3 regions of the Archangium violaceum genome follow, and region 3 is predicted to be linked to each of the others. Evidence: riboswitches for the same ligand, from Rfam matches in the RefSeq annotation. Region 3 holds a riboswitch; each other region holds the start of a gene.
The links. Region 3 has a riboswitch for cobalamin ahead of JRI60_RS06650 (TonB-dependent receptor plug domain-containing protein). Riboswitches for the same ligand answer to the same signal wherever they lie in the genome.

Region 1 (3,268 bases), 2.0 Mb from region 3:
ACCAGGGCCCAGGGCGGGGTGAGCGCGGTGAGGAGCCCGAACACGGTGGCACCCGCGGCCACCCGTGTTCCCAGGACCAGGGCGGGTGCCCAGGCCCCGGTTGCCTCGGGTCGCAGCAGCCAGTGCAGGACCCAGACCGCCAGACCACTGAAGACGGCCACCCCGAGGCGGCGCACCAACACCCTGACCGGCTCGCCCACCGCGAGGGACGCGATGAGGGCCAACGCAGCGACCCCCGAGGCGGTGTGAGGCGCGGGCCCGGCGAGCGTCACCAGCAGGGCGAGCAGAGCGCTCGCCAGCTTGAGGCGCGCATCGAGCCCGACCACCCACTCGCGCAAGGGGGAGGTGCGGCTCACGTCTGTCCTCCCGTCTCGACGAACAGCGCGCGGTAGAGATAGCCGAGGAAGAAGCCCCCCACGAGTCCGGCGCAGAGGAAGGCGAAGAGGAGCACATCCCCTTCCAGTGGGATGAGGGGCGGCTGGGGAGTGCGTCCCGCGGCCTCGGCGAACGGGAGCACGACGTGCTCGTCGACGCCCGGCCAGCTCTCGGTGGAGGCGAGAAGTGGCGTCATGGCGTGGCGGGGGCGGGGAGGGCGTGGAAGTGCAGGAGCGCGGGCCGGCGGCGGGAGATGAAGACGATGGCGCCGGCGGTGAGGGCCCCCTCGAGGATGCCCAGGGGAAGCTGGGTGGGGAGGAAGGCCAGCAGCAGTGTTCCCAGCGTGCTGCCCAGTGGCTGGGACCCGTGCAGCGCCGAGGCCAGCTCGAAGGACGTCATGGCGTAGGTGGCCCAGTCGGACAGCATGCCGGCGGCGAAGGCCGCCACGCCGAGGGGGGCTCGCACCGCGCGCAGCCCGTGGAAGACGCCGTAGCCGACGAAGCCGCCCACCACGCCCATGGACCAGATGTCGGCGCCCAGGGTGGTGAGCCCGCCATGGGCGAGGAAGAGCGCCTGCAGCAGCAGCGCGACGAACGTCACCAGCACCGTCATCACCGGGCCGATGAGCACGGCCGCGAGCCCCGTGCCGCACGGGTGCGAGCAGGTGCCAGTGATGGGGACGGGCACCGGCATGCAGGAGATGACGAAGACGGCGGCGGCGAGCATCGCCACGAAGGGCGAGTAGAGCGGGCTCTGGGCCACGCGCTGCCGCAGCCGCATGACACCGAGCGCGAGCAGGGGCAGGACGGAGACGGTCCACCCCGCGGCCCAGCCGAACGGAAGGAGACCTTCCGCCAGGTGCATGGCGTGCGCCGGATGGGGGAGCAGCAGGAGGAGCGCCGCGAGCGGCCACGTCTCCTGACGGAGGGAGACGGACGCTGTCTGTACGAGGGCCTGGACGCGATGCCGCAGGGCGGCACCACACCCACGCCCGGAGATACCCGGCATGGAAACCTCGCTCTCAGTCCACGGAGAGGTGGGGTTGCAAGGCCTGGGTAGGTCTCCTGGCTCGTGGATTCAGAACGCCTGACGGCGTTCAGCGCCGCCTCCACCTTCCCCGACGCGAAGGCGTCGAGTGGTTACGTCGGAGGCAGCTCCCCACTTACAGTGGCGGGACCGCGCCGGATTCACACCGGCTTCCCTGTTATGCCCGTGCTGGCGGGCACCCATGGCTGGAATTCAGTTGTCGCGCGCCAAGTACCGGAGGTGATGGGACGCTGTCAACGGAATGCGCACATTCCTCACGGTGCGTTCGGGCCAACGTCCGCCAAAGACAGCGGCGCGTTGGCGATGGCGGCGGTGGAGTACTCATCCGCGCCGACATCGTTGGTGGAGCGGATCTGCCCATCCACGTCTTCCGCGACATAGGCGTACGTGCCCACGGCCGTGTTGATGGCGGGGCTCGTGGAGGACAGCTTCTGCAGGCCGTTGCTCGTGGTCAGTGACGGATTCACGTTGCGGAGCTCACTGCTCGTCCGCGACCTGTTGTTCAGGGTGGCGCCGTACCCGATGTTGCCCTGGAAGAGCGTGTTGCTCGTCTTGGTCTCGTTGTAGAGCGTGCCCGTCGTGTTCCGGATGAGATTGTTGGCGACCTTCGAGTCCACCGGCGCGTACGTGTATTTCTTCCCGATGACGAGCCCCGTGGTGCTGTTGACGACCGTGTTGTTCACGACCTCGGCCCGGTAGACCTTCCAGTGCTTGCTCAGATCCGTGCTGGTGTAGCTGCTGGAGTTCGGCCCACCGTCGAAGTCGCCCCCGTCGATGAGGAGCGCATCGTCGGTCAGCTTCTCCAGGTAGTTGTTGTAGACCTTGTGGTCGGTTCCGTAGATGCGGATGCCTCCCACGCCGGTCTTGGTACCGTCACCCAGGATGAAGTTGCCGTAGATGCTGTTGTAGTTGCCGTGGCGCGCGGTGAGCTGTCCCTGCGAGTTGAGGACCGTGTTGTAACGGATCGTGTTGTGGCCGCTCTTGATCGAGATGAACTCCGGGTCCCCGTCGCAGCGCTCGAACAGGTTGTACTGCACGGTGGCGTAGGCATCGAGCATCGACACGGCGGACAGGCCCATGCGGAGGGTCTCCAGCCCGTTGGCGAGGCGCGGTCCGATGTCGTGGAAATAGTTGTACTCAATCACATCATACTGGGTCATCTGGGTGGAATAGTTGCCATCCATGGCGATGACCGGACCCGGGTCGCTCTTTCCTCCGAAGTCGTTGTGGTCGATCCGGTTGTGATGGCTTCCGCTCCCCTTGAGCATCAACCACTTCACCTCGGTACCGTTCTCGGTCAGGTCGAAGGTGTTCCGGGTGACCCGGACGTTGTTGGAGCCGTCGAGCACGATGGCGCTCGCGCCGGTGTTGGTGAACTTCAGGCCCTCGATGACGACGTAGGAGGAGCCGGACACGCTGATGGAGGCGTCGCCGGAGATGATGGCCTGGCCCCGGTTCGCGGCCTTGAGTGTGATGGGATTGGAGGCGGTCCCATTCTTGTTCTGGATGCTGAAGGCACCGCTCTTCGTGTAGGTGCCGTTCGCCAGGACGATGGTCGTGCCCGCGGTCGCGTTGGCGAGGGCCGTGATGAGCTGGGCGGCGGTGGCAACGTTCACGACGTTGCCCGGCGCCTCCGCGGCGCTGCCGTGGATCTCCACTTCGAGGTAGCTGTTCCAGGCATTGGAGGTATTGCCATACCCCACGAGCCTCACGTAGCGCGCGGACGCCACATCCGTGAAGTCGAAGGTCTGAAGGCTACCCGTCAGGCTGCTCGTCACGTTCGAGCGCACCGTGGAGAACGTGGTGCCATCCGTGGAGGTCTGGATGTCGAAGGTGAACGTCCGGG
Region 2 (3,268 bases), 4.5 Mb from region 3:
CGCGGGGTCCGGAGCCGGGGGGGCGGGTATGGGTGGTGCTGGACACGGTCGGGACTGTAACGGCCGGCTCCGCCCGCCTTCAAAGCTTCCCGCCAGGCCGCTCCCGGGAGCTTCCGGCAGCGGACGCGAGCGGGCCCCGTCCCGCCTCCTGGAGGACAGCTCCCCCCACCCTCCAGGGAAGCGTTAGAGTGACGATACCTTGCCGGCCATCCCCCCTCCCCCACCACCTTCCACCAAGACCGTGGAAATCCCCTCGCGTCGCTTCGGGCGCTACGTGCTCCGCTCGCGGCTGGGCTCGGGAGGCATGGCGGAGGTGTTCCTCGCGGAGGCGCGGGACGAGAAGGGCAGCCCCTTCAAGGTGGCGCTGAAGCTGATGCGCAAGGACGTCAGCGCGGAGGCCTTCGCCGACGAGGCGGACCTGATGGGCCTGCTGGAGCACCCGAACCTGGTGAGCCGGCTGGAGATTGGCGAGGCCTTCGGGCGCTACTTCATCGCCATGGAGTTCCTGGTCGGTGGAGACCTGGAAGGGCTGCTCCGGGTGCACCACCAGCAGGGGCGCGACATCCCGGTGGCGATGGGCGTCCACGTGTGCATCGAGGCGCTGAGGGCGCTGGCGTACTTCCACCAGGCGCGCACGCGCAGTGGCCGGCCGCTGGAGCTCGTCCACGGGGACGTGAACCCCTCCAACATCTTCTTCTCCGGGCAGTGCGAGGTGAAGCTCGGTGACTTCGGCGTGGCCAAGGCGCGCGGGCTGGACCTGGGGCCGGAGGACGGGGTGACGGCGGGCAAGCTGCACTACCTGTCGCCGGAGCAGACGCGCGGGGACACGGTGACGCAGGCGTCGGATCTCTTCTCGCTGGGCATCGTCCTGCACGAGCTGGTGCTGGGTGCCCACCCCTTCGAGCGCGGCAGCGACGACCCGGACGTGGTGATGGCGGCCATCCAGGCGGCGAAGCTGAACCTGCCGGACACGTTGGACCGGAGGCTCGCGGCGGTGATCCGCAAGGCGCTGGCACCGGACGTGAATCAGCGCTACCGCACGGCGGGAGAGTTCGCTGGAGCACTCTTCACCTGGGCGTTGGACACCGGACAACCCTTCAGCGCGCGCGAGGTACAGAGCGCGATGCAACAGGCCCTCTCTCTCGCACTCTGGGAGCGGGAGAAGGGCCGCCCGTAGTCGGACGGAGCAGATCCTTTTGACAGCGTCCGAACCCGCCCATAGGTTGGCGCGCGTCGCTGGTGCCCGGGCAAGTGCCTGGGCTTGAAAGGGAATCCGGTGTGAATCCGGAGCTGCCCCCGCAGCGGTAAGCGAGAACGAATCCGCCCACACGCACTGGCCGGGAGGCTGGGAAGCGGACGGTATTAGGAACCGGCGTCAGCCGAGTGCTCGCGAGCCCGAAGACCTGCCAGCACCTGCCTCTGGGAGAAATCCAGCGGCAGCTCGACCTGGAAGCCTCGTGGGGAGGCGGGAGGTCCGAGCGCCGCGGGTTCATTCCGTGGCGGTCCCGGCCTGTCTCTTCTCCTCGTGTCTTCGGGTTCACGTGGTCGCGAACGCAGCTCGCGGCCCAGACAGTGCGCGAGGAGCAGCATGCTGAACGGAAGCCACATCCCGGGACGCGAGCAGGGCGCGCCGCCCCTGCCCGCCCATCTCACCTCCGAGACGACCCCCACGCCCCCCACCACCATGCGGGTGCGCAAGCGCAATGGAACGCTCGAGGTCGCGGACCTGAACAAGATCGTCCGAGCGATCAGCCGGTGTTGCGACGGGCTGCGCCAGGTGGACGCCATCCGCATGGCGACGAAGACGATCGCTGGCCTCTACGACGGCGCCTCGACGAAGGAGTTGGATCAGCTCTCCATCCAGACCGCCGCCTCGCTGACGCTGGAGGAGCCCGAGTACGCGAAGCTCGCGGCGCGGCTGCTCGCGACGTACATCGACAAGGAGGTCTCCGGGCAGGAGATCCACTCCTTCTCGCAGTCCATCGCCGCGGGCCACCGGCTCGGGCTGGTGAACGAGCGCGTGGCCGGGCTCGTCTCGGCGAACAGCCGCAAGCTGAACGACGCGATCGACCCCTCGCGCAACCGCCTCTTCGAGTACTTCGGGCTGCGCACGGTCTACGACCGCTACCTGCTCAAGCACCCCCAGACGCGCGAGGTGCTCGAGACGCCCCAGCACTTCTTCATGCGCATCGCGGTGGCGCTCGGGGACACCATCGCCGACGTGCTCGAGCTCTACCGGCTCTTCTCGATGCTGGAGTACGTGCCGAGCTCCCCCACCCTCTTCAACTCCGGCACGCGCCACGAGCAGCTCTCGTCCTGCTTCCTGCTGGACTCGCCCGAGGACGAGCTGGCGAGCATCTACCAGCGCTACATGGACGTGGCGATGCTCTCGAAGTTCTCGGGGGGCATCGGGCTGGCGTACCACCGGATCCGCTCGCGCGGCTCGCTCATCGAGAGCACCAACGGGCACAGCAACGGCATCGTGCCGTGGCTGAAGACGCTGGATGCGTCGGTGGCCGCGGTGAACCAGGGCGGGAAGCGCAAGGGCGCCTGCTGCGTGTACCTGGAGACCTGGCACGCGGACCTGGAGGAGTTCCTCGAGCTGCGCGACAACACCGGCGACGAGGCCCGGCGCACGCACAACCTGAACCTCGCCAACTGGATCCCCGACCTCTTCATGAAGCGCGTCGAGGCTGATGGGAACTGGTCCCTCTTCGACCCGAAGGCGGTGCCGCACCTCACGGACCTGTACGGCGAGGCGTTCGAGCGCGCCTATGAGAAGGCCGAGGCGCAGGGACTCGCGCACAAGACGGTGAAGGCCCGCGAGCTCTACGGGCGCATGATGCGGACGCTCGCGCAGACCGGGAACGGCTGGATGACGTTCAAGGACAAGTCGAACCGGGCCTGCAACCAGACGGCGCTGCCGGGCCGCGTCGTCCACCTCTCGAACCTCTGCACGGAGATTCTCGAGGTGACCTCACGGGACGAGACCGCCGTCTGCAACCTCGGCTCCATCAACCTCGCGCGGCACACGCTGGCGAACGACGCCGGTGGCGTGGCCTTCGACTGGGACAAGCTCGCGAGGACGGTGCGCTCCGCGGTGCGCCAGTTGGATCGGGTGATCGACCTCAACTACTACCCCATCGACTCGGCGAAGGGCTCGAACCAGCGCTGGCGCCCGGTGGGGCTCGGCCTGATGGGCCTGCAGGACGTGTTCTTCCAGATGCGCCTGCCCTTCGACAGCCCCGAGGCGCGCACGCTCTCGCGG
Region 3 (3,268 bases):
GCCCGTCCAGCCCCTCCAGCTCACGCCCGACATGGCCCTCACGGAGAGCGTCGAGGCGGCGACGCGGGCCCGCGCCGCGGGCGGGTGAGGGCCCTACCCGGGGCGAGGGAGGCAGGGTGCCCGTGACCCGGGACACCCTCCCAACCCACGCGCTCAGCGCTTCGCCGTCGCATCTCCGGTGGCGCGCACCTCGTCCTCCTCCACGGGCACCTTCTCCACCTTCAGCGAGGAAGGACCCTCCAGCGTCAGGTACGGCTTGAGCTTCAGGAATTGCTTCTTGCCGAAGCCCTTCACCCGGACCAGCTCCTCGATGCGCTTGAAGGCCCGCTTCTGCCGCCAGGCGATGATGCGCTGAGCGGCCTTCGGCCCCACGCCCGGCAGCAGGTCCAACTGCGCCACCGTCGCCTCGTTCAGGTTCACCACGCCCGTGTACTGGATGCGCAGCTTCGTCCCCGACGCCTCGGAGACCCCGGGCATCCACAGCACCAGCCCCAGCACCACCGCCACCATCCTCGCCACCCCGCGTCCGCTCACGAGTGGCCTCCCACCGGCAGCGAGTCCAGCCCGCCCTCCATCCCGTAGCGCCCGCCGCCGCCCGCCTGCGCCGTGTCCCGCTTCTCCGCCGCCTCGCGCACGTGCAGCTTCCCGTCCAGCGGCAGCACATCCAGCAGCACGTTGAGCGAGCCGTCCTTGTTCACGAAGGCGCTCCCCGCCCGCACCCAGATGCTCCCGCCCTTGCCCTCGCGGATGGAGAACACCGCCAACCGCTTCCCCGCCGTCAGCATCGACCACACTCCTTCACCTCCGCGCCTCCATTGACGCGGTCGCCACCCCAAGAGCAGCCGCCGTGCCAGGGGCATCTCCCTCGGAGCTCGCGCTCCCGGGCCGTACACCCGTGCTCCAATCGTCCAGCGCATGGGACGGACACACCCGGTGGGGACTGGCCGCGATCTCCCTTCGTGCACACCCTGCGGCTCGCTTCCCCCCATGTGCTGGAGGGTATTCCCGTGGATCTGAAGTTCTCCGCGCTCGCCTCTCAGTTTCTCGATGACCCTCAGGCCGTGAGGCGTGCGGTGTGCTGGCCGGTGCTGGTGTGGGAGGCTCCTCCCATGGGGGTGCGTCCCCTCTTCACCCGGAGCACCCTGTCGGTCCCGAGCCTGTCGGCGCGGCGGCCCACCGTCGCCGAGCCGCTCGTGCTCGAGGTGCGCAAGCGTTCACGGGGCATCACTTCTCCCCATTCGCCCCACGACCTGGGCATCCACCTGGGGCGTACGCCCGACAACGACATCATCGTGGAGGACCCCACGGTCTCGCGCGCCCACGCCACCTTCCACGAGGAGAAGCACACGGGGGTCTGGTGCGTCACCGACAGTGGGAGCCACAACGGCACCTGGCACGATGGCACCCTGCTCATCCCCGGCCGGGCCACGCCCCTGTTCGAGCGCGCCTCGCTGCGCTTCGGGGACGTGATGGCCACCTTCCTCCACTTCGCCGCCTTCAATCAGTTCATCCTCGACTGGTTGGCCCGCCACGCCCGAGCCTCCCGGGCCACCACCCTCACCGAGGGTGGCTTGACGCGCGGGGGTTGAGCCCCTAGGAAGGGCCTGCCCTTGGGTGCCCATGTCGGGCCTTCAAGAGGGAAGCCGGTGAGAGTCCGGCGCGGTCCCGCCACTGTGATCGGGCGGCCCTGACGTCAGGGCAGGGGTCCTCGGCAGTCGCCACTCCGGCTCGTGGGCCGGCGGAAGGCGGAGGAGCCCTTCTGGCAGGCGCGGCGTGCGCCTCGGCCGGAGTCCCGGGAGTCAGGAGACCTGCCCGGGGGTGTGGGCGCGATGCGTCCGCGATGGCCTTCTCTCTTCGACGGAGAGAGTGGAAGGCGGATGCATGCGGCGGTCGTACCTCGCCGGGCGGTGGCTCTGCCTGGCGCTCAGCACGAGTGGAGTCGCGCTCGCCCAGGAGGCCGAGGAGCCCCTGCTCGTTCCCGCCGTGGAGGTGGAGGAGGCGCCCGTCGCCCCCGGTTCTCCCGAGGAGGCCTCGCGCAGGGACCCGAGCGGCGCCCTCACCGTCATCCGCGTGGACGAGTTCGGCGGCGCGGCCCGGGACACCGCGGCGATGCTGTCCACCGCCCCCGGCGTCACGGTGCAGGACGTGGGCGGGTACGGGCAGAGCAAGAGCCTCGTGGTGCGGGGCGCGTCCTCCAATGGGACGCTCGTGCTGCTCGACGGCATTCCCCTCAATGGCGCGGGTGGCATCGCGGACCTGTCGCGCGTGCCCGCCGCCCTGGCCGAGCGCTTCGAGGTGCTGCGGGGGGGTGCTGGAGCGCGCTACGGCTCGGGAGGGCTGGGCGGCGCCATCAACGTCATCACCCGCCGTCCCGGGGCGACTCCGCGCGTGGCGGGAGAGCTCTCCTACGGGAGCTGGGACACGGCCACGGGGTGGCTGTCCGCCACGGGGCCGCTCGCGGGCGGCGAGGCCTTGCTGCTCGTCCATGGAGGCACCTCCAGCGGGCGTTTTCCGTATTCCTTCGACCCGAGCCCCACGCTGCCCGGAGACGCGCTCATCGAGCGCCAGCGCACCAACAACGACGCACGGGGCGCCGGAGGCCTGCTGCGGTTGCGCAGGGAGCTCGGCCGGGGTTTCTTGGCGGACCTGCTGGGCGAGCTGTCCTTCGACGAGCGGGGCCTCGCCGGCACCGCGCAGAACCCGAGCGAGGACGCGCGGCAGTCCGGAGGGCGTGGCTCGGCCAACCTGCGGCTCGCGGGCACGCTGCCGGGCGGTGTGCGGACGAACGCGCGCGCGTACTTCCGGCGGGACCGGCTGGCGCTGTCCGGTGGTCCGTGGGGACAGCGGGACGCACAGGTGCAGTTGCTCGGTGGGATGGAGGTCGAGGGGCAGGTGCTGCTGGGCGGATGGCATTCGCTGTCCGCGCTGGTGGGCGTGGGCGGGGAGTCCGTGTCCGCCGCGGAGACCAACGCCGCCTCCGGTGGCGAGCCGACGTGGCTGCGCGCCAGCGTGATGGCGATGGATGAGATGCTGCTGTGGGATGGGCTGCTCACCGTCGCGCCATCGCTGCGCGTGGAGCGGGCGGGCCCGTACACGCTGCTGTCCCCGAAGGTGGGCGTCACCGTGGCGTTGCCCGCGGGCCTCGAGGTGCGCGCCAACGCGGGCCGCTCGCACCGCGCGCCCTCCTTCCTGGAGCTGTACGTGCGCCAGGGCACGCTGCTGCCCAACCCGGACCTGCGCCCCGAGAGCGCGCTGTACGCGGACGCGG

Region 1: another riboswitch for cobalamin. It lies ahead of JRI60_RS14885 (energy-coupling factor ABC transporter permease); the one in region 3 lies ahead of JRI60_RS06650 (TonB-dependent receptor plug domain-containing protein).
Region 2: another riboswitch for cobalamin. It lies ahead of JRI60_RS40955 (ribonucleoside-diphosphate reductase subunit alpha); the one in region 3 lies ahead of JRI60_RS06650 (TonB-dependent receptor plug domain-containing protein).

What each region holds. Positions count from the first base shown of each region.
Region 1 is NZ_CP069396.1:3,574,943-3,578,210, forward strand. Features, by position in the region: gene JRI60_RS14875 (CbiQ family ECF transporter T component) at 1-356, opposite strand, end outside; gene JRI60_RS14880 (hypothetical protein) at 353-571, opposite strand; gene JRI60_RS14885 (energy-coupling factor ABC transporter permease) at 568-1,383, opposite strand; cobalamin riboswitch at 1,413-1,620, opposite strand; gene JRI60_RS14890 (chondroitinase-B domain-containing protein) at 1,677-3,268, opposite strand, start outside.
Region 2 is NZ_CP069396.1:10,297,086-10,300,353, forward strand. Features, by position in the region: gene JRI60_RS40945 (hypothetical protein) at 1-46, opposite strand, end outside; gene JRI60_RS40950 (serine/threonine-protein kinase) at 242-1,177, shown strand; cobalamin riboswitch at 1,220-1,425, shown strand; gene JRI60_RS40955 (ribonucleoside-diphosphate reductase subunit alpha) at 1,589-3,268, shown strand, end outside.
Region 3 is NZ_CP069396.1:1,541,410-1,544,677, forward strand. Features, by position in the region: gene JRI60_RS06630 (serine/threonine-protein kinase) at 1-88, shown strand, start outside; gene JRI60_RS06635 (ComEA family DNA-binding protein) at 154-534, opposite strand; gene JRI60_RS06640 (hypothetical protein) at 531-785, opposite strand; gene JRI60_RS06645 (FHA domain-containing protein) at 1,008-1,589, shown strand; cobalamin riboswitch at 1,596-1,830, shown strand; gene JRI60_RS06650 (TonB-dependent receptor plug domain-containing protein) at 1,882-3,268, shown strand, end outside.